3 regions of the Phyllobacterium sp. CCNWLW109 genome follow, and region 1 is predicted to be linked to each of the others. Evidence: predicted binding sites of a transcription regulator. Region 1 holds the regulator's gene; each other region holds the start of a gene.
The links. The regulator PhoB, encoded in region 1, activates phosphate uptake and scavenging genes when phosphate is short. The targets are predictions, from matches to a motif close to TGTCATNNANCTGTCAT.

Region 1 (7,512 bases):
GCCAACAATCAGATTTGCTCCCTGTTCGGCATATTCGCGCATAACGCGCTCATAATCCGTATTGGAGACATTTTCCGAGTAGGAATAGTCAATATCGCCACGCTCCTTGGCGGCATTTAGCGCCAGATGAATCCGGCTAACCCATTGTTGCTCAATCGGAACCGTGTAGATGCCAACCACTTTGATTTTTTCCTGAGCTGCCGCCGGTCCAAAAGCGGCCATTGTCAAGGCAGCGCCAGCGACGAGCCCGATGAAAGCCCTGCGGCCTAATTGGAAAACAGTTTTCATATCATTCCCCTTATTGTTTATTTTTTGATCACAACCCCATCACCGCTACTTAATAGGCAATGGCAGTTTTTCGCAATGTGAAAGGGAAAATGACAAGAGGATTATCTAGATTCTGCACAGCTCAACTGCGCAAGAGCACCAAAAGAAATTGGCGCCGTGTCGGGCAGGACAGGCGCCATCTCATGCCGGAAGGTCCGGTATATCATGCAGCTCTATTTCGGGCAGCACATTGAACGCTCTGCCGCACCCGGACGATAAAGCCAATTGGGTGGCATTTTCAGAACGTGAAATGCGCGTTCCTGTCTTTGCGGTGCCTGGCTCAGCCTGCCGACGCGCGCCATTAATGTGCGAACCTCATCCGACTTCACGCCATCACTCGCCATCATTTGACGGATGATCGGTTCAGCCAGCAATTCGTTCAGTGTTGGTTCAATCGCTTCCAGCATGATTCTCTCCTCAAATGATGACAGTGCTGGCAATCTGACCGCGCTCAATGTCGCTTGCATGTCGTTATTATGGCAGTTGTAAGAATTGCTTCGGGCGATCTGGAAAATCTCGCCATAAAGTGGAAAACCCCAAAAGCAATCAATGGACGCATGCCCATGCATCATTTGAATTTTGCTGCCAAGCGGCTTAGGGTCAGGGCTTGTCGCTATAACCAAAAGACGCCCGAAACGGCATATTTTCCCGCAGTTCGAATAATTCAAAGACTGTTCCATGCTCCGTAAGTTTACATTGCGTCGTCTCGGCGTCTTCTCCATTTTTCTCGCACCGAGCCGCTTGCGTGCCTTTGCACGAAGTCATGAAGCAGGTCTTGTTCTGGTGGCCGTACTCGTCGGCATTGTTTCAGGTTTCGTCGTGACTGCGATGAGCCGCATCGCCCAATATCTGCACTTGGTGATCTTCAACCTGCAACCCGGTGAACGTCTGTCATCATCAATGTCCGCAAGTCATACGGCGCTCTTTTTCGCTCCAATTGTGGGAGGCGCTATTCTTGGTGTCCTGCTCTTCCTTCTGGCGCTCTACCGTAAAAAGCCGATTGTCGATCCGATTGAGGCGAATGCCCTGCATGGTGGCCGGCTCTCACTCAATGACAGCATCATTGTCACCGTCCAGAATCTGATTTCCAATGGCTTTGGCGCTTCCGTGGGACTGGAGGCAGGTTATACCCAGCTCGCCTCCGGTTTGGCGTCGAAGTTTGGTCTGTCCTTGCGCTTGAGACGTTCGGATATGCGCATCCTCGTTGGTTGCGGCGCTGCCGGCGCTATCGCCGCCGCGTTCAACGCTCCGTTGACTGGCGCATTCTATGCCTTCGAGCTGATCATTGGTTCCTATACTATTTTAAGCCTGACACCCGTTGTTGCCGCCGCACTTGTATCCAATCTTGTCGCGCGGGCACTTGCCGGTGATAATTTCGTTATCGACATTGGCGAGTTCGGCACCGTTGTTCCCGCCGACTATGTCCCGGCGCTTCTCCTCGGCTTGCTTTGTGCCGGTGCTGGTATCGCGCTCATGAAGGGCGTCGCTTTCGTTGAAGAACTCGCCCGCAAAAGCTTCATCCCATTCTGGATGCGACCCGTCCTTGGCGGTGCGGTTGTCGGCGGACTGGCCTTGATTTCACCGCAGGTGCTGTCGGGAGGTCATGGCGCGCTGCATCTCAATCTGGATTACACAGGACCTATTGCCGGCATTATCGGTATTATCCTGCTGAAAGCGCTTGCGTCCGCCATTTCCATCGGTTCGGGTTTTCGCGGGGGCCTGTTCTTCGGCTCACTTTTCCTAGGTGCACTCCTTGGCAAGCTCTTTGCTTTTTCCGCACCCTATGTCTTTGCCCACGCAACCCTGACGCCGGTGACCTATGCGGTTGTCGGCATGAGCGCTCTGGCAGTCTCGGTGATCGGTGGCCCTTTGACGATGACCTTCCTCGCATTGGAAATCACAGGGGACTTTCCGATAACGGTTCTCGTGCTTGCCGCTGTCATTGCGGCATCCATTACAGTCCGGAATACATTCGGCTACTCCTTTGCCACATGGCGCTTTCACTTGCGGGGTGAAAGCATCCGTAGCGCCCACGATGTGGGTTGGATTCGCAATCTGACAGTGGCCAAGCTGATGCGTACAGATGTGCGCACGGCTTCCGACAAGATGAGGATCAGCGAATTCCGTCAGGAGTTTCCGCTCGGCTCAACGCAACGTGTCATCATTGTCAGCGATGAGAATAAGTATGTCGGCATCATAATCGTTGCGGAAGCGCATTCAGGCATCACGGAGACAACCGATGAAGCGCAACCTATTGGCCCATTGATCAAATATCAGGGTGAGTATCTACAACCGCAAATGAATGCGCGACAGGCCGTACGCCTGTTCGACAATGCCGAAGCCGAAGCTTTGGCCGTCGTTAATGACATTGTGGAACTGAAGGTCGTCGGGCTTTTGAGCGAAAGCCACACGCTGCGGCGATACAGTGAAGAGCTCGACCGGCAACGCCGACACGTCTCCGGCGAAATCTGATCGCTCATCATATTCGCAAATTTTAACCCCATTTTAACCACGGTTTGTTGCAATGCGTAACATTGTGTTACTGTAATTGGAATCAAACCGGGGCAATCTCTTGCAATCAGGCACCAAGTCAGTTGGGAAATCATCTCCCGTCAACGGAAACTCCGCATTGGCATCAATGTGCAGCTTCTGGGGACTGCTTAGGGCGTACTGGACCTCCGAGCGCTGGGTTGAAGCCTGGACGCTGACAATCGCCATTGCGCTTTTGACCGCCGCAGCCAGCAAGGCCAGCGTCTGGATGGCGATGGCGTCGGGCGAGTTGATCAACTCGCTGGTCGATATACACGACCCTTTTGTCGTTAATCCGCTCAATGTGATCCTCGCAAATGCCGGTATTCTCGTTGCAATTGTTGCAGTCAAGGAAATTGGCTTCATCGGTGTCCGTCATCTCCTTTCGACAACCTTGCATCGTAAATGGCGCGGCTGGCTCAATGGCCGCTTCGGTGAGGCGCTGCTTGATGAACAGCACACACATTATCATTTGCAGCAGGGAAGTTCGGCGGAGCAGACTCCCGACAATATCGACCAGCGCATTCAGGAATCCATCAAGGGAATGACCGGCGGCGCCATTGGGCTGGCCATGGGCGTGCTGGGCGTCACAATGTCCATTCTTTTCGTGGGCCAGAAACTCATTGAACTTTCAACGCCAATACCCGGCCTTGATTTTCTTGGAGATTATGGCAGTGCCACGCTGGCCTTTACGGCCATTGCGCTCTACGTGCCGGTCAGCACATGGATTGCCATGCGTATTGGCCGCGCTCTTGAAAAACTCACCCTCGCCATGCAGCAATCCGAAGGCAGTTACAGAAGTGAGCTGACCACATTGTTGCGCCGCAGCTTTCAGGTTGCCGCTGCCAATGGCGAGACTGTTCAAAAGTCGTTAAATGACAAGCTCTACAGAAGCGTCGACAATAATTGGGGGCGTTTCAATGTGTTCGATGCCTGCTATATGTCGTTCACCTCGATCTACAATTTCTTTTCCGCCCGTATTGTCGCCTATATACCCGGTCTTCTGCCCTATATGGGTAATACGATCAGCTTCAAGAACTATATTACCGGTTCCGAGCTTGTTGGTTCGATGATCAATGAATGCTCCTGGTTTATCCATGTCATGCCCGCAATTGCCAATTTGAAGGCAAATGCACGGCGCGTTACCGAATTGGCCCAAGCGGTCGAGCGTGTCAGCCAGCCCTCGGAATATTATCGGTCCACCGGTGTCAGTGAGTTCAAATTTGCAACACAGCATGAAGCCTTTGGCGTCTCGGTGCGGGGACTTGAATTGATGCACCGCGACAGCGAGGCCAAAGCTTTTCTCACGCTTGGAAATATGCGGTTGCGCAAGGGCCAATGGGCTTACATCAAGGGTGATTCCGGTAGTGGAAAAACCTGTTTGCTCAAAGCAATGAACGGGCTTTGGGGCTATGGCCGTGGTGAAATCTTTTACCCGAAAGATGCGGCAACAATGTATGCGGCGCAGGAGGTCAAACTTCCCGGCGTGTCGCTGAAACAGCTCGTATGCCTCCCAATGGATGAAAGCCGTTTTGGCGATTCCTCCGTTGCGGCCGCCCTGCACCGCGCCGGCATGGGCGACTTTATTGAAAACCTTGGTGAAGAATGCCGCGATGGCACGTCTTGGGACCAGCTCCTATCGGGTGGCCAGAAGCAGAAACTGGTGCTTGCGCGCATATTGCTGCACAAGCCTGCGGTTTTGTTTCTTGATGAAGCAACCGGCGCGCTGGACCCGGACTCCAAGATCGCCTTCCATCAGGCCATCAAGGATCATTGTGCCGGAACCACCGTTATCAGCGTGATGCATGAGATCGAAGCGCCACGCTCGGTTTCCGGCGAAAACTTCTATACGCATATTTTGGAGATCAATGGCGGCACAGCTATCCAACGGCCACTTCTGGAGACATTGGTCGAGCCAGATCCGCTACCAACAACAAACTTCCCGCTGATTGCCGCCGAATAGCCCTTTTCGGAACACGGCGCTTTTTGTCCGGTAGAAGCAGTTCTGTTTAAATGAGACTACCGGTCATTTGCGCAAGCCATCTCTAGCGCAAATTGGCTCATATAACGCCGATTCTGTTCCCGACCGAGACATAAAGAAAAACGCTCTTTAATCCTATCCGAAGGAATAGCCTGCACCGCGCACGGTCCGGATCGGATCAAGCGATCTGCCAATATTGATTGCCTTACGCAAACGGCCAACATGCACGTCAACCGTGCGGTCATCGACGTAAATATCCGCGCCCCATACATTGTCCAAGAGCTGTCCGCGCGAGAACACCCGGCCCGGAGACTGCATCAGGAATTCCAGCAGGCGAAATTCTGTCGGTCCGAGCTTGAGTTCACGCTCTTTGCGGAAAACCCTGTGCTGTTCGCGGTCAAGTTTCAGATCTCCAAAGCTCAACACATGCGACAAGAGACTTGGATTGACCCGGCGTAGCATGGACTTGATGCGTGCCAGCAATTCCGGTGTCGAGAACGGCTTGACCATGTAATCATCCGCACCGGTTGAAAGACCGCGAACACGCTCGCTTTCTTCACCGCGCGCGGTCAACATGATGATCGGCAGGATTTCTGTCTCGCGCCGAGCACGCAGGCGGCGGCAAAGTTCAATACCGGAAAGGCCTGGAAGCATCCAATCGAGGATCAGCAGATCCGGCACCTTTTCGCGCAAGGCGATTTCGGCTTCGTCACCACGGCTGATGGTTTCGACAATATAGCCTTCTGCCTCCAGATTATAACGCAGGAGAACACTGAGGGCATCTTCGTCTTCAACGACTGTGATTCTGGGAGCTATAGGCATGGTCTGCTTCCGGCAATTATGGCGTTACTGGCTCGTCAAGAATAACGGTATGCGACTGATCTTCCTTCGGGCGTTCCGCCGGAAGCTGTGTTCCCGTTACAATGTAATAGACCGTCTCGGCGATATTGGTGGCATGGTCACCGATGCGCTCAATATTCTTGGCGCAGAACAAAAGATGCGTGCAAGCGGATATATTGCGCGGATCTTCCATCATATAGGTCAGGAGTTCGCGGAACAGCGACGTGTAAAGCGCATCAATCTCATCATCGCGTTCACGGACGATATTGACCTGTGCCACCGAGCGTGTCGCATAAGCGTCGAGAACATCCTTAAGTTGTGTCAATGCCAGTTCTGCGATGGTCTGCAGGCCGCGATAGACAGAGAGCGTCTGGCGCGTATCGTTGACGGCTACGACACGCTTGGCAATGTTCTTGCCAAGATCGCCGATACGCTCAAGATCGGATGAAATGCGGATCGTGCCGATTACTTCGCGCAAGTCGATCGCCATTGGCTGGCGCTTGCCGATGATGGTGATCGCCTTTTCGTCAATCTCGCGCTGACCGGCGTCGAGGATAAGGTCGTCAGAGATCACGCGCTGGGCAAGCGCATTGTCCGAATTGACCATGGCCGACACAGCCTGTTCGACCATGCGCTCCGCATGTCCGCCCATCTCTGCAATCTTGTGCGTCAGAAACTTCAGTTCATCGTCATAAGAGCGGACGGTGTGTTGTGCTGTATCAGTCATTGTCTAACCCTCTTCCCGTGAGATCAACCGAAACGTCCGGTAATGTAGTCCTGCGTGCGCTTTTCGGTAGGGCTGGTAAACATCATTTCAGTGTCACCGACTTCAACAATATTTCCAAGATGGAACATTGCCGTGCGTTGCGACACGCGTGCCGCTTGCTGCATTGAGTGCGTGACGATGACGATCGTATAGTTCTGGCGCAATTCGTCGATCAGTTCTTCAACCTTTGCCGTCGCGATAGGATCAAGCGCCGAGCAAGGCTCGTCCATCAAAATCACTTCCGGGCTGACCGCAATGGCGCGCGCGATGCAAAGACGCTGCTGCTGTCCGCCGGAAAGACCGGTGCCAGATTCATGCAGACGGTCTTTCACTTCCGCAAACAGGCCTGCACGCTGCAGGCTTTTTTCCACGATTTCGTCGAGATGACTCTTGCTTTTGACAAGACCATGAATGCGCGGGCCATAGGCAACATTTTCGAAGATCGACTTCGGAAATGGATTTGGCTTCTGGAATACCATGCCGATACGGGCGCGCAACTGAACCACGTCGATCTTGGGATCATAGATATCGCGCTCATCAAGCGTGATATTGCCCGTGACCCTGCAGATCGAAATCGTATCATTCATGCGGTTCAGGCAACGCAGGAAAGTCGACTTGCCGCAACCGGATGGTCCGATAAGCGCGGTGACTTCCTTTTCCCTGATATCGAGACTGACTTCAAAGAGCGCCTGTTTGGCTCCATAAAATACGGAGACGTTTTCGCCCTTCATCTTTATCGCAGGCTGGTTCGAGGAGTTATGCAATTTCTTTTCCACATCAACTTCGGATAACATGTTCATGTCCTTGTACCTCATTACCAGCGACGTTCAAAACGTCGGCGCAGCATGATCGCCGCAGCATTCATCACGAATAGGAACACCAGCAACACCAGAATGGCTGCGGCGGTCTTTGCCTGGAAGGCGACTTCAGGAAGGTCGGACCACAGATAAATCTGCACCGGCAGCACCGTCGAAGCGTCGGTTATCCCACCAGGAATATCGACGATGAACGCGACCATGCCGATCATCAGCAGCGGAGCCGTTTCGCCCAGAGCATGCGCCATGCCGAT
Region 2 (7,512 bases), on a different contig from region 1:
TGTCGCGATGAGAAATGTTACAAAGGCCGGACGGCGTAGCGCCCTGCCCGCATTTGCTATATCGACATCGGAAAGTGGGGAAAGCCTGCGTGGTTTGCCGATTCTGGGTACGATAAAGCTCATGCCGCATGCCAGCACCAGCGCGCCGAGCAAAGCCCAAGGGATAATGTGCTCGCCCAAACGCTGGATGAAGATGCCCGCCACAAACGAAGTGAGCAGGAAAGAAATTGAGCCCCAAACCCGCATCTTGGCAAAATCGGCGCCGTAGCGGCGAACGCCCGAAAGGGCAATCGTATCTGCAACGGGTACCTGTGAAGTCCATGGCGGCGAAAGCAGCAACGACACAGCGAGAATACCGACAAAGCCGAAGGGTACGAAGTAGAACGCCGCGACGGCTACCGCCAATATAGTGCACAAGGTCAGAATATGCGCCCGGTCGTTGGAGCGGTCTGCCAGCATCGAAACCAGAGGTGCCGCGATGACCCGGACGAAAAGGGGCATCGACAATACGATGGAAATTTCTGTCGGAGTCAGCGACCGATATTCAAGCCAGAGCGGAAAATAGGGCAGATGCAACCCGTTCGACATGAAAATAGCGAAATAGGTCAACGCAATCCGCAACTCAAAGCGAGACGGTTTCCCTTGGCTTAAATCCGCAACGGCGGCTGTCATTCGGTGGGACTTTCGGAAAAATACGAAGCTGTTCAGGCAGAATCACAACCATGCGTTGCCTTGAGCTTGGCCATTATCATGAAACTTAGCTGGTTCATAGAAATAGCGGTCGGCTCATGCGCATAATTCATTGCGTTTTTTGGAATTGTATAGGTTGAGTACCCTACCGCACAGAAATAGTCTGCCCAGATTTGACCGTATGACCGGGCACTTCGCGCGAAACGCCGATCCTTGTCAGGATACTTTCGAAAATATCGGCGCAGGCTTCCCAGCTGAATCCCTGCAACGTCGCTTCGGGGTCGACGCGGCCCATCGCAAGAGCAGCCAGAACCGCCTCTCCCAAGTCCTCGGAGAGAACCCCAGCGCCGGTTGCGTTGATGACATCCTTAGATCCCGGCACAGGATAGGCCGCGACCGGCAGACCGGAGGCTATAGCCTCAAGTAGCACCAGCCCGAACGTGTCGGTCCGGCTTGGAAAGACGAAGACATCCGCCCCCGCATAGAAGCGTGCCAGCGCCTCACCTTCATGCTTGCCTGCAAAAACGGCCTTTGGATATTTGCGTTTCAGATTTTCGAGGTCGGGACCATTACCGACTATCAGCTTCGTGCCCGGCAAATCCAGCGAAAGGAAAGCTTCGAGATTCTTCTCGATAGCGACCCGCCCTACACAGATGAAAACCGGTCGTTGCAAGTGCAGATCAACGTCTGGTTGCGGCCGGAACAATTCCCGGTCTACGCCCCGCGTCCACACCTTCAGGGTTTCAAATCCTCGCACAATCAGCTCATCATGAATTGACTGCGTTGGTACAAGGCAGGATTCGGCAGCATTGTGGAAGCGCCGCAGCCAGCCATAGGACCATGACAGCGGGACCGGCAAGCGCTTGCGCAGATATTCAGGAAAACGGGTATGAAAGCTTGTGGTAAAACGCCAGTTATTCTTGATGCACGTGCGGCGCGCCATCATGCCCAGCGGACCTTCCGTCGCGATATGGACATAGGCCGGTTGTATGGCCTCAATCCGTGCCTTGACCGCCGATGGCAGTGTCAACGCAAGCCGGATTTCCGGATAGGTCGGGCAAGGCACAGAATGATAGTCGGCCGGGGAGATGATCGTCACCTCAAAGCCCCGCGCCTCCATCTGCTCGCGTACTTTCGTCAGGGTTCGCACGACACCATTGACCTGCGGATGCCAGGCATCCGAAACAATGACGAGCCGTTTAATCTCGTCACGCTGCATTCGCCGCCTTTGGTCGCTTATCGGCAATCTGGATCACTGGCGCGAAGCCTGCATGCTCGCTGATGAGATGTGTCCAGGATAGAAGTTCCATCCTTCCGTCAAAATGTTCCACGATAGCCGTACAGCTTTCCACCCAGTCGCCCGTGTTGATATATTCGATACCGTCTATCTGTTCGATGGTCGCATGGTGAATGTGTCCACAGATAACACCATCGGCACCGATACGCCGCGCCTCGTCGGAAACAACTGTCTGGAACGAACCAATGAAATTGACTGCTTTCTTGACGCGAAATTTTGCCCATGCGGAGAAGGACCAATAGCGCAGACCAAGACGGCGGCGCACCTTGTTCATCACGGTATTGATAGCAAGCGCTGCATCATAGGCCCAGTCACCCAGATATGCGATGTGGCGGGCATTGCGCACAACCACATCGAACTGGTCGCCGTGAATCACCAGAAACTTACGGCCATCAGCCGTTTCGTGCATCAGGCGGTCGGTGACTTCAATACCGCCGAAATGCGTGCCCTGGAAGTCACGCAGAAATTCATCATGATTGCCGGCGACATAATGAATTGTCGCACCTTTGCGGCTTTTGCGTAGCAGCTTTTGCACAATATCATTATGTTCCTGCGGCCAGTGCCATGACCGGCGAAGACGCCAACCATCGACAATATCACCGACGAGATAGATGGTTTCGGCATCATGGTGCTTCAAAAAGTCCAGCAAAAAGCTAGCCTTAGCGCCTTTTGAGCCAAGATGGATATCGGACAGAAACAGCGTGCGGAACTTTTTAGGCTCGGCCTCGACCATGATGCGGATCTCCGTATCGCGCTGACGCAAACGCGTCTTCTGCGCGACACAAACCCGATTCATGTCACAGTCTTATGACGGCAAGGAAAAATGCAGATTTGAACGATAAAGACTTGTATCAAATCTATGTTCATTTATGCCTCAAGATAGATATCCGACGACGACCCAGACCGATACTCCGGAAGGAAGCAATTCATGGCCCAGGACAATACGCCCGGCAATTCAGAACTTGATGAAAGCGCGCTGTTTTATCACCGCTTTCCCACGCCGGGTAAGCTGGAAATTCAGGCGACAAAGCCGCTTGGCAACCAGCGTGATCTTGCCCTTGCCTATTCTCCCGGCGTTGCCGCGCCCTGCCTTGCCATTCACGCCAACCCGTCTACCGCTGCCGATTACACAAGTCGCGCCAATCTGGTTGCCGTTATTTCAAACGGCACTGCCGTGCTTGGCCTTGGCAATATCGGACCGCTGGCCTCCAAACCAGTGATGGAGGGCAAGGCCGTCCTGTTCAAGAAATTTGCGAATATCGACGTATTCGACATTGAGATTGACGCGCAGGAAATCAACAAGATTGTTGACGTTGTTGCTGCCTTGGAACCCACTTTCGGCGGCATAAACCTCGAAGATATCAAAGCACCGGAATGTTTCGAAGTTGAAGAGCAGCTTCGTGAGAAGATGAATATTCCGGTATTTCATGACGATCAGCACGGCACGGCGATCATTGTTGCCGCTGCGATCATCAACGGCATGGAGCTTGCCGGCAAAGATCTTTCCAAGGTCAAAATCGTGGCTTCCGGTGCCGGTGCCGCAGCACTTGCCTGCCTCAATCTTCTCGTCAAGCTTGGTGCGGACCGCAAGAATATCTGGGTCTGCGATCTGGATGGTGTGGTCTATGAGGGCCGTAACACGCTGATGGACCGCTGGAAGTCTGTCTATGTGCAAAAGACCGATGCGCGCGTTCTTGCCGACGTTATCGGTGGTGCTGATGTGTTTCTTGGTCTGTCGGCAGCGGGCGTGTTGAAACCTGAACTTCTCAAGCAGATGGCACCCAATCCGTTGATTATGGCGCTTGCCAATCCAAATCCGGAAATCATGCCCGAAGTGGCCCGCGCAGCACGTGCTGATGCCATGATCTGCACGGGCCGTTCGGACTTCCCAAATCAGGTCAACAACGTTCTTTGCTTCCCCTATATTTTCCGTGGCGCGCTCGACTGCGGCGCAAGTGCGATCAACGAAGAAATGAAAATGGCGGCAGTTCAGGCCATCGCCGCCCTTGCCCGTGAAGAGCCATCGGATGTTGCAGCCCGCGCCTATTCTGGCGAAACACCGACATTCGGCCCCAACTACCTGATTCCTTCGCCGTTCGATCCGCGTCTTATTCTGCGCATTGCGCCAGCGGTGGCAAAGGCAGCGATGGAAACTGGCGTTGCTGAACGTCCCATTGAAGATTTCGACGCTTATCTCGACCGGCTAAACCGCTTCGTGTTCCGCTCCGGCCTTATCATGAAGCCAATCTTCACTGCGGCAAAAACCGCCGAGAAGAAGCGCGTCATCTATGCGGATGGTGAGGATGAGCGCGTATTGCGCGCAGCTCAGGTGGTGCTGGAAGAAGGTATCGCCATTCCAACACTTATCGGTCGTCCCCAGGTCATCGAAACGCGCCTTCAACGCTACGGCTTGAAAATCAAGATTGGACAGGATTTCGATATTATCGATCCGGAAGACGATCCCCGCTATCGCGACTATGTTGATCTGCTCGTTAGCCTGACAGGGCGACGCGGCACGACACCGGAGGTTGCTCGCACAATGGTTCGCGCCAGCGGCACCGTTATTGCAGCGCTTGCCATCGTGCGTGGCGAAGCCGATGCCATGATCTGTGGTCTTGAAGGTCGCTTTGAGCGGCACTTGCGCAATGTCGAGCTCATTATCGGCAAGTCAGAAGGCATCCGTAATTTCTCCGCCCTCAGCCTGCTCATCTCACAGCGCGGCGTGCTCTTCCTTACCGACACCTATGTGAGTATCGATCCGACTGCGGAAGAGATCGCGGAAAAAACCGTCCTTGCTGCGAACGAAATCCGACGCTTTGGCATTGAGCCTAAAGCTGCCTTGCTCTCACATTCGAACTTTGGCTCACGCGATTCTGAAAGCGCAGCAAAAATGCGCAACGCTTCAGAAATCCTGCGCGTAAAGGCTCCGGAACTTGAGCAGGACGGCGAAATGCACGGCGATAGCGCGCTTTCACAAATTCTGCGGGAGCGCGTACTGCCCCATTCCCGCTTGACGGACGAGGCAAATCTCTTGGTTTTCCCCAATCTTGATGCAGCCAATATCACGCTCAATGTCGTCAAGTCGGTAACAGATGCCCTGCATGTCGGCCCGATCCTGCTGGGTGCTGCCAAGCCCGCGCATATTCTGACGCCTTCAGTGACATCGCGCGGTATTGTCAACATGACGGCGCTGGCAGTTGTGGAAGCTTCACAGCGGATTGAGTAAAACTTTCGTCTTATTGCTGCCGCATCAACATGGATGGTTTCGCCTATACTCCAAGAAGAGACCATCCATGCTCCGGACATCTTTTATCATCGTTGCCGCATTTGGCGCTGTACTGGCTGCGACTGGTTTCTCCCATGCGCAAAGCGATACATGCGTGCGCATGCAAGAGCGTCTCGACAGGCTGAACAGTGATCCAACGCTGGATGATTACGAGTTCAATCTGCGCCGGGATCGTATCGAGGCAGCGCTGGATGCCAATAATTGCCCTGTAAACAATTATCAGTATCGCGATCTGCCGCGGCTGGATGAGGAAGAGCCGGGATCCTACGAGATTTATGGAGGCCGCGAACCGCAACCTGTAGGGCCTGGATCAATCCCGGTCCCCATCGAAGGCGGTCAATACCAGACTATGTGCGTTCGCACGTGTGACGGTTATTATTTTCCGCTGACCTATGAAACCGGAGCGGAGAATTTTGCGCGCGATCAGGCGCAATGCCAGGCACAATGCCCCGGCGCGCAATTGTTCTTCAAGCCAACAGGCGAAGAGCGGCCGGAAGCCATGATTTCTCTGAGTGGTCAGGCTTACCGGGATATGCCGAATGCTTTTAAATTTCGCAAGGCTGGTGCTAATGCCACGCCGCAATGCACATGCCAGAAAACAGCCGGCAATTTTTCGACCATGGGCAATCCGCGTGAACTGGCGAAACAACCGCCAAAACCAGCTTCGCCGCCAGTCGCGCGGCCCGCACCACAAACTCCGCCGATTGCGCCAGCGCATCCGCAACAGCCAACAGTGACAAAGCAGGAGCCGCTTCCCGCTGCGACACCGCCCGCAAATCCGGCATTGACGGAACCTGTAAAGCCCAATGAACAACCGCCGGTTCAGACCAAGATTGAACCTTCGACCCTTCCAACAAAGCCAGTTGAAAAGCCATCATCCATCATTGAATTGGGCAAGCCCGCAGCGGCGCCCAACGAAGCGCCCCTGCCCAAACCGTTGAGCGTGGACAAGCCAATCGATCCAAACCGCAAGGTCAGGGTCGTCGGGCCAACGTTCCTTCCCGACCAAGGAGGGGCAAAAGATCCGCAAGCTCAGGACCGGAAGATCGCCCCGTAAGCGCAATACGCAAAGGCATGAACAAGCCTTTGCCTTTACGCCCGCTCTGTACCTTCACAGCATCGGTCCATGATTTCCAAGTCTCATGGTTCCAAGGCTCGGATGGCAGAACATCGAAGGCAGCGCGTGCAAATTCACGATCCTCGTCGGCAAGAGGTTCGTCGCTCGAAGGGCCATTTTTGACAATTGCCCACCACTGCGCGGCATCGGATACGAAGGTAAGATTGCTGCGCACAGCCAGCCAGAACGCCTCTGCATTATCACCTTGAATACCAAGCGCAGCAAGCCTGTCTTTGGCATCGCTAAAGGGCATGGCGTGGATCAGCGCCCGGTTTAGCGCATCGAGGTCGGCAGGATCAAACTTGGAAGATGATTTCGAGGTGGAAGCCGGATCAAATATCGCCGCCAACGCATTCATATCGGGCATGGCGACAACATTTTCCGAAGTGCCCGTGAGCACGGCAAGGCTCGCAACCGCCATGGGTTCATAGCCGGCGCGGCGCAGACTGCCCACCGACAAAGCGCCAGTACGCTTAGACAAGCCCTCGCCCGTAGCAGTCGTCAGCAGATTGTGATGGCCGAGCTGCGGTGACTTTGCGCCCATCGCCTCAAAAATGGAAATCTGCACACCGCTATTGGTAACATGATCATCGCCCCGAATAATATGCGTGATGTTCATGTCGATATCGTCGACAACAGAGGTGAATGTATAAAGATAGGTACCATCTTCACGGATCAGCACAGGATCTGACAGAGATGCCAGATCGACAGTTTCCGGTCCGCGCACCAGATCGTCCCAATGCACTTCTGTACGTACCGGGGCGAAAGGGTCGTCCTTGAAATTCGGAAGAAGGAAACGCCAATGCGGGCGCTTTCCTTCCGCCTCAAGCTTGGCTTTGTCTTCGTCCGACAGCTTCAGCGCGTCGCGGCCATAGACTGGCGGCAGACGTCGCGCGAGCCGCAGCTTGCGTTTCAAATCAAGTTCTTCGGCAGTTTCATAGCAGGGATACAGAAGACCAGCGGCCTTCAATCTTTCGGCTGCTGCCGCGTATTCAGCAAACCGCTTCGACTGATATTCGACGCGAAAAGGTTTGATACCCAGCCATTCGACATCTTCGGCAATGGCTTCGACATATTCGGTCTTGGAGCGCTCGACGTCCGTATCGTCGAAACGCAGGACCA
Region 3 (7,512 bases), on a different contig from region 1:
GTAAATCTTAAAAAAATCCTACAGTCATTTGCATCGGTGTAATTTTATGCATATATAACAATGCATTATAGAAAAATTTGAAAATACGTAAATTAACGCTTGGCTATTGGTACTTTATTGGTATTCTATTTATGGAGGGCTATTTGTCGTGACTTATCTCCTAGGAATCGATGGCGGTGGAACAGGTTGCAGAGCGGCATTGGCCGATCTGAACGGCCGCATCCTTGGTATAGGCAAGAGCGGCTCCGCCAATGTCATGACCGATATGGATATGGCGCGCGGCAATATAATGGACGCCACTGATGCTGCATTTGCCAGCGCAGGCATCGATAAATCACACGTAGGTTCTCTGTCCGCAGTGTTGGGGCTCGCCGGCGCGAATGTTGGCGACAACGCTGCAAACTTGAAAGCCTCACTCCCGTTCAAGGATGCATTGGTTTTATCAGATGGCTTGATCGCGCTTCAGGGCGCAATAGGCAATAATGACGGTACAGTCGTCATTCTGGGAACGGGCTCGCTCTTTATTGCGCGCGAAGGAGATAAGGTCCAGTTCGCGGGCGGTTGGGGATTCAAGGTCGGCGATCTCGGCGGCGGCGCACGTTTAGGTCGACATCTGCTCGAGGAAACGCTTTTGGCATATGATCGTTTCCGCCCTGCATCCGAACTTACACAAGCCGTCATGCAGCGTTATGAAAACAACCCGCATAACATTGTACGATTTGCGCATGCGGCAACTCCGAGCGACTTCGGAACGCTCGTGCCGATGATATTCGACTATGCTGCCGTCGAAGATGCGGTTGCTCTTGCTATCCTACAAACCGCCATAGACCAGATTGAGCAGGGCCTCGACACTATCATGTCAGCACGACAGACACGCCTTTCCCTTCTGGGCGGCCTTGGTCCGCTCTATGAAAAGCGCCTGTCAGCGCGCTATCAAGAGAAGCTGCAAAAACCGCTGAACGACGCTCTTGCCGGAGCGGTGCAACTCGCAGTTTTGAATTTCGCTTCAAAATCGGCGGAGTATATTCATGTCTGACGGCCTGATTAATATTCTTCCGACCCTCAATGACGGATCGATTGCCGGTGGCCCTCTTTATGTAAAATTGCAGCGGCTAATTGAAAATGCCGTGCTTGATGGTCTACTGAAACCCGGAGACGCATTGCCGCCGGAACGCGAGCTTGCCGCAATTGCCGATATTTCTCGCGTAACTGTTCGCAAAGCGGTTCAGGGTTTGGTGAGTGATGGTTTACTCATACAGCGTCACGGCTCCGGCACATTCGTCGCGCCTCGCTCTGCTCGGGTGGAGCAATCGCTGACACATCTGACATCATTTACGGAAGACATGGCGCGGCGCGGCATGGTTGTTCGCTCGACATGGCTTGATCGTGGCATCTATGTCCCCTCGCCTGAGGAAATGGTGACGCTGGGTCTGACTTCTGGCGAAAGAGTATCCCGGATCAGCCGCCTGCGTGTTGCCAATGATACGCCTATGGCAATCGAGAGAGCCGCTTTGTCCGTGCATGTTTTGCCCAATCCGGAACTGGTTACTCTGTCGCTTTATGCAGTGCTGGCCGCCAGCGGCAATCGTCCCGTTCGCGCGATACAGCGTATCTCGGCGGCAATACTTAAAGAGAACGATGCAAAATTGCTTGAGGTTCCTGTCGGTTCGGCCAGTTTGAATATTGAGCGAATCTCCTATCTTGATTCGGGAAAAGTGATTGAGTTCACCCGGTCCATTTATCGCGCAGACGCCTATGAGTTTGTTGCTGAGCTGAAACTCGGCGACAGTTCGGAAATATCAGGAGCAGTACTTTGAACAAGGCAACATTGATGCGGGAAGAGATATTGTCGATTCCCGACGTGACAACTCGTTTTCTGGATAGCTCCCGCGCCACGCTTGCCGCAGCTGGTGCAAAGCTGCGCGAAAAAAATCCACCATTTCTGGCATCCATAGCACGGGGGTCGTCAGACCATGTCACGGCATTCCTGAAATATTCCAGCGAGTTAACGGCAGGTATTCCAGTTGCATCACTTGGGCCATCGGTCGCTTCCATTTACGGCATAACCTTGAAACTGGGTAGCGCGGCCACTTTGTCCATCTCGCAATCCGGCAAGAGCCCCGATATTGTCAGCATGACAAAGGCAGCACGCGAAAGCGGCGCACTTACCATCGCAATTACAAATGTAATTAATTCCGATCTTGCCAATGCAAGCGATCTGCCAATCGATATACTTGCCGGTCCAGAGCGTAGTGTTGCGGCGACAAAATCCTTCGTGAGTTCCGCAGTTGCAGGCCTTGCTTTGATCGGGCATTGGACCAACGATCAAAAGCTGCTTGCCGCCATCGATGACCTTCCCTCAGCAATGGCGAAGGCCGTGATGTGCGACTGGCCGCCATTCGCAGCGGCGTTGGAAAACGAAAACTCGCTTTTTATTCTTGGGCGCGGACCTTCTCTGGCCATTTCCAATGAGATTGCCTTGAAATTCAAGGAAACCAGCGGTGTTCACGCGGAATCATACAGCGCCGCAGAAGTGATGCATGGGCCAAAGGCAATTGTCGGCAAAGGCTTTCCAGTTTTGGTGCTTGCCGCAAGGGACGCCGCAGAAGCATCGCTCGTCGATGCCGCCGATCGTCTTGCCGATCAGGGTGCTGCTGTCTTCCTGACATCAAACAAGCCGTCAAAGGCAACGGCCCTGCCCTTTGTCGCTACGTCGCATCCACTCACCGATCCGCTGGCGCTGCTCGTTTCATTCTACGCATTTGTAGAAGGGTTTGCCCGTAGCCGTGGCTTTAATCCCGATGAACCGCCGCACTTGCGAAAAGTGACGGAGACCATATGAGTACCGTCTACGCCATTACCGGTGCCGTCATTTTCGATGGAGAAAACTGGCACGAAAACGCCGCACTGGTTGTGGAACACGGCACAGTTAAAAGCATCGAAGCTACAAGCGCTCTAACTGCGGATATTCGCCGGGTTGAGATGAACGGGGGAAAACTTGTACCCGGGTTCATCGACGTTCAGGTGAATGGCGGTGGCGGGGTATTGCTCAATGACGGGCCGAGTATCGACGCTATCCGGACCATCTGCGATGCACATTTTGCTTTTGGCACAACGGCTCTGCTGCCAACGCTGATTACAGATACGCCGGAAACAACGGCAGCGGCTATTGCGGCGAGTAAAGCAGCGGCACAGGACAAAGTCGCTGGGTTTATTGGTCTCCACCTCGAAGGCCCTCATCTGTCTGTTAGCCACAAAGGCACGCACGATCCCAAGCTGATCCGGCCTATGGACGACGCTGATTTGATTGCAATCATCGAAGCAGTTCAGGAGATTCCGGTACTTCTCACCACCGTCGCCCCCGAAACGGTATCGCCGGAAAAAATCAAGGCAATGGTCGACGCAGGCGTCATTGTTAGCCTTGGTCACAGCGGGGCATCATATGAAACAGCCTTGGCTGCGCAAGCGGCTGGCGCATCAATGGTCACACACCTTTTTAATGCAATGAGCCAGCTTGGTCATCGCAGCCCTGGCGTTGTGGGTGCGACTTTGCAATCGGGAGAATTGTCAGCCGGACTGATTGCCGATGGTTTTCATGTCGACAAAGCGTCCATGTCGATTGCGCTGCGAGCCAAACAAGGCCCAGCAAAGATATTTCTGGTGACTGACGCAATGTCTACAATAGGCACGGACATCACGTCATTCACCCTTAACGGCAGAACCATAACGCGCGCCGGTGGCCGCCTGACGCTTGAAGACGGCACACTTGCTGGTGCCGATCTTGATATGATCTCGGCCGTACGCTTCGTGCACCAGCAATTGGGGCTTACGCTTGATGAATCATTGCGCATGGCCTCGCTTTATCCTGCCCAGAGTATTCGCATTGATCACACCCATGGCCGCTTATTGCCGGGCTATGAGGCAAATATTGTCCATTTAACTGAGAATCTTGACGTTGATCACGTCTGGATTGGCGGTGACCTTCACTATGCGCGTTGACGTCCGGCTCTAATTGACCATAGACTCCACGCCATTCTACAGGAGTGCATCATGGCCAAGGACGCATTGATCGTCATCGATGTTCAGAACGATTTTTGCGAAGGCGGTGCCCTAGCCGTGTCTGGTGGCAACGAAATTGTTCCGATCATCAACAAGCTGATACTCCGCTTCGACAGAGTTATCCTGACGCAGGACTGGCACACACCAGCTCATTCGAGCTTCGCATCAAGCCATCCAGGAAAAGCGCCCTTTGAAACCATTGCCATGCCCTACGGCGAGCAGACTCTTTGGCCGGATCATTGCATACAGGGCACAAATGGCGCCGATTTTCATCCTGATCTTGAATGGACAAAAGCCGAGCTTGTCATTCGAAAAGGCTTTCGCCCGCACATTGACAGCTATTCGGCATTTTATGAGAACGACCATGTGACGCCAACTGGCCTTGCTGGTTATCTGCGAGAGCGTGGAATCACTCATGTGACGCTTGTGGGTCTCGCTACAGATTATTGTGTGGCTTACTCCGCCCTTGATGCCGCCGCCCAGGGATTTTCCGCAGAAGTCTTACTTGACGCTTGCCGGGCAATCGATCTTGGTGGTTCGCTCGCAGCAATGACCATCACAATGCGCAAAGCCGGTGTCACGCTGATCTAGAGCAAAAAAGTGAACAGCTGCGCATTTTTTCCACAGGCTGACCTGCATCATTTGCCCAAAGTCAAATAACTGTTGTTTCTCTGTCACATAATGAGGATACTTAGCCCAAGCGCGCTAAAGACGACGCCTCACTATGGGAGATTATAATGACTAATCACGGCACCAAACTCACCGTGGCCTTCGGCATTTTGTTGGCCTCATCATCTGCATCATTTGCTGTTACCGAAATCAGCTGGTGGCATGCAATGCCTGGCGCCAACGGCGAAGTCGTGCAGGCTTTGACAAAAGAGTTCAACGAAAGCCAAAGCGAATACAAAGTTGTGCCTGTGTTCAAAGGTACCTATCCGGAAGCGCTCAATGCTGGCATTGCCGCCTTCCGTGCAAAACAAGCTCCAGATATCCTTCAGGTTTTTGATGCCGGTACAGGCGTTATGATGGGAGCGGAAGGCGCGATCAAACCAGTTGCCGACATCCTTTCGATGGGCGAAACCAAGTTTGACAAGAGCCTCTATCTGCCGGGCATCGTGGCTTATTATTCAAAGCCGGACGGCACTATGCTGTCATTCCCCTATAACAGCTCTTCGCCAATCCTCTATTACAACAAAGATATATTCAAAAAGGCTGGTTTGGATGAGAATACTCCTCCAAAAACTTGGCCAGAGGTTTGGGAAGCTGCGAAGAAAATCAAGACAAGCGGCGCCGCTAATTGTGGTTACACAACAGCTTGGATGACTTGGATTCATACAGAAAATTATGCTGCATGGAATGATATTTCCTGGGGCAGCAATGAAAATGGCATCGGCGGCGTCGATGTTGAGCTGAAGATCAACTCGCCTCTTTTCGTCAAGCATTTCCAGGAACTTGCTGATCTGGCGAAAGATGGCACGTTCCGTTATGGCGGACGCACATCTGAAGCCAAGCAGCTATTCACATCTGGTGAATGCGGCATTTACAATGATTCGTCGGGCGGTCTTGGCGACATCATCAAGTCCGGCATGAATTATGGTACCGGTCAGCTCCCTTATGAACCGGAATCCAAAAACGCACCACAAAACACCATACCGGGCGGCGCGAGCCTCTGGGTGTTTGCCGGCAAGTCAGACGAACAGTACAAAGGTGTGGCTGCCTTCTTCAACTTCCTGTCTAAGACTGAAATCCAATCAAGGCTGCATCAGGTTTCGGGCTATTTGCCAGTTACGCTGGCTGCTTATGAAGACACGAAGAAATCCGGATTCTATGAAAAGAATCCTGCTCGTGAAATTCCGATCAAGCAGATGATGGGCAAGGCACCGACCGAAAACTCAAAGGGTGTTCGTCTCGTAAACCTGCCGCAGGTTCGCGATATTCTGAACGAAGAATACGAGAACATGCTCGCTGGCAAGCAGACCGCTCAACAGGCACTTGATAAGGCCGTTGAGCGTGGCAACGCAGCAATCAAGCAGGCCATTGGCCAGTAACTAAGCCGTCAAAGATACCCGCCCGTATAATCTCATACGGGCGGGCTTTGTTTAAAGCGAGGCATCATGGCATCGTCAACGCGTGTCACTTTTCCCAACAAGTTTCTGCCCTACCTTCTGCTGGCACCTCAGTTGGCAATCACGGCCGTCTTTTTTTACTGGCCTGCATCGCAAGCCATTCAGCAGTCCGTATTGCGGGAGGATCCATTTGGATTGTCGACGCAATTTGTCGGGCTAGCCAATTTCAAACGCGTTCTGAACGATCCCAATTATCTGAACTCCCTTCAGGTGACTGTGATATTCTCGATTGCCACGGCCTTGATTGCCATGGCCTTTGCACTGTTGCTTGCGGTGATGGCCGATAAAGTCATACGTGGCAAAGGCGTGTACCGGACACTGCTGATATGGCCCTATGCCGTAGCTCCTGCGATTGCCGGCATGCTTTGGCTGTTTCTATTCAACCCCTCAATGGGTACATTGGCATATCTCCTTCGCTCGACGGGATATAATTGGGATCCGCTGCTTAATAGTGATCAGGCGATGGTGCTTGTCGTTGCTGCCGCTTCTTGGAAACAGATTAGTTACAATTTCCTGTTTTTCGTTGCGGGCCTGCAGTCCATTCCTAAATCGCTGATCGAAGCTGCGGCCATTGATGGCGCCGGAGAAACAAAGCGTTTTTGGACCATTATATTCCCGCTTCTCGCGCCAACGACATTCTTCTTGCTAGTCGTTAATACGGTTTACGCCTTCTTCGATACGTTCGGCATCATTCATGCCGTTACAGGGGGCGGTCCGGGAAAAGCAACAGAAACTCTGGTCTACAAGGTCTACAATGACGGGTTCGTCAACCTGATCCTTGGCGACTCGGCGGCGCAGTCCGTTATTCTGATGGTAATTGTCATTGCTATGACAGCGGTACAATTCCGCTATGTCGAGCGCAAAGTCCATTACGGCTGAGGGGAACCAGAGTCATGATTCAAAACAACCCCATAGGCCGCATCATCGCCCATATCATTTTGATTGTCGGCATTTTGATCGTTGCATTTCCAATCTACTACACCTTTGTAGCGTCAACCCAGACATTGCAGGATATTATCCGTCCGCCACTATCGTTGTTGCCGGGAGGTCATTTCTGGGAGAATTATTCCAGCGCTCTTTTCGGTGGCATCAGCAAGATCGGCGGCGTTGGCGTTGACCGTCTTTTGCTCAACACGCTTGTCATGGCGCTCGGCATTGCCATCGGCAAAATCATCATTTCCATCTTGTCCGCCTACGCGATCGTATTTTTCCGCTTTCCGGGACGCATGTTTTTCTTCTGGTTCATCTTTATAACGCTGATGCTGCCCGTCGAAGTGCGCATTCTGCCCACCTACAAAATTATGGTCGACCTTGGACTGATCGATAC

Region 2: V9K92_RS18565 (UDP-2,3-diacylglucosamine diphosphatase) is a predicted target of PhoB. The motif match lies at 2,784-2,800, and genes of this name have one in related genera.
Region 3: ugpB (sn-glycerol-3-phosphate ABC transporter substrate-binding protein UgpB) is a predicted target of PhoB. The motif match lies at 4,710-4,726, and genes of this name have one in related genera.

The regions. Positions count from the first base shown of each region.
Region 1 covers NZ_JBBCBK010000003.1:764,018-771,529, reverse strand. Annotated here, with positions in the region: gene V9K92_RS14310 (BMP family protein) at 1-288, opposite strand, end outside; gene V9K92_RS14305 (hypothetical protein) at 501-734, opposite strand; gene V9K92_RS14300 (chloride channel protein) at 1,006-2,799, shown strand; gene V9K92_RS14295 (ABC transporter ATP-binding protein/permease) at 2,966-4,819, shown strand; gene phoB (phosphate regulon transcriptional regulator PhoB) at 4,973-5,659, opposite strand; gene phoU (phosphate signaling complex protein PhoU) at 5,676-6,404, opposite strand; gene pstB (phosphate ABC transporter ATP-binding protein PstB) at 6,428-7,243, opposite strand; gene pstA (phosphate ABC transporter permease PstA) at 7,258-7,512, opposite strand, start outside.
Region 2 covers NZ_JBBCBK010000004.1:635,302-642,813, reverse strand. Annotated here, with positions in the region: gene V9K92_RS18575 (MFS transporter) at 1-672, opposite strand, end outside; gene V9K92_RS18570 (glycosyltransferase family 4 protein) at 836-1,909, opposite strand; gene V9K92_RS18565 (UDP-2,3-diacylglucosamine diphosphatase) at 1,899-2,720, opposite strand; gene V9K92_RS18560 (phosphate acyltransferase) at 2,916-5,213, shown strand; gene V9K92_RS18555 (DUF2865 domain-containing protein) at 5,281-6,330, shown strand; gene gltX (glutamate--tRNA ligase) at 6,248-7,512, opposite strand, start outside.
Region 3 covers NZ_JBBCBK010000004.1:341,587-349,098, reverse strand. Annotated here, with positions in the region: gene V9K92_RS17155 (BadF/BadG/BcrA/BcrD ATPase family protein) at 149-1,036, shown strand; gene V9K92_RS17150 (GntR family transcriptional regulator) at 1,029-1,817, shown strand; gene V9K92_RS17145 (SIS domain-containing protein) at 1,832-2,842, shown strand; gene nagA (N-acetylglucosamine-6-phosphate deacetylase) at 2,839-3,999, shown strand; gene pncA (bifunctional nicotinamidase/pyrazinamidase) at 4,051-4,650, shown strand; gene ugpB (sn-glycerol-3-phosphate ABC transporter substrate-binding protein UgpB) at 4,797-6,107, shown strand; gene ugpA (sn-glycerol-3-phosphate ABC transporter permease UgpA) at 6,174-7,064, shown strand; gene ugpE (sn-glycerol-3-phosphate ABC transporter permease UgpE) at 7,079-7,512, shown strand, end outside.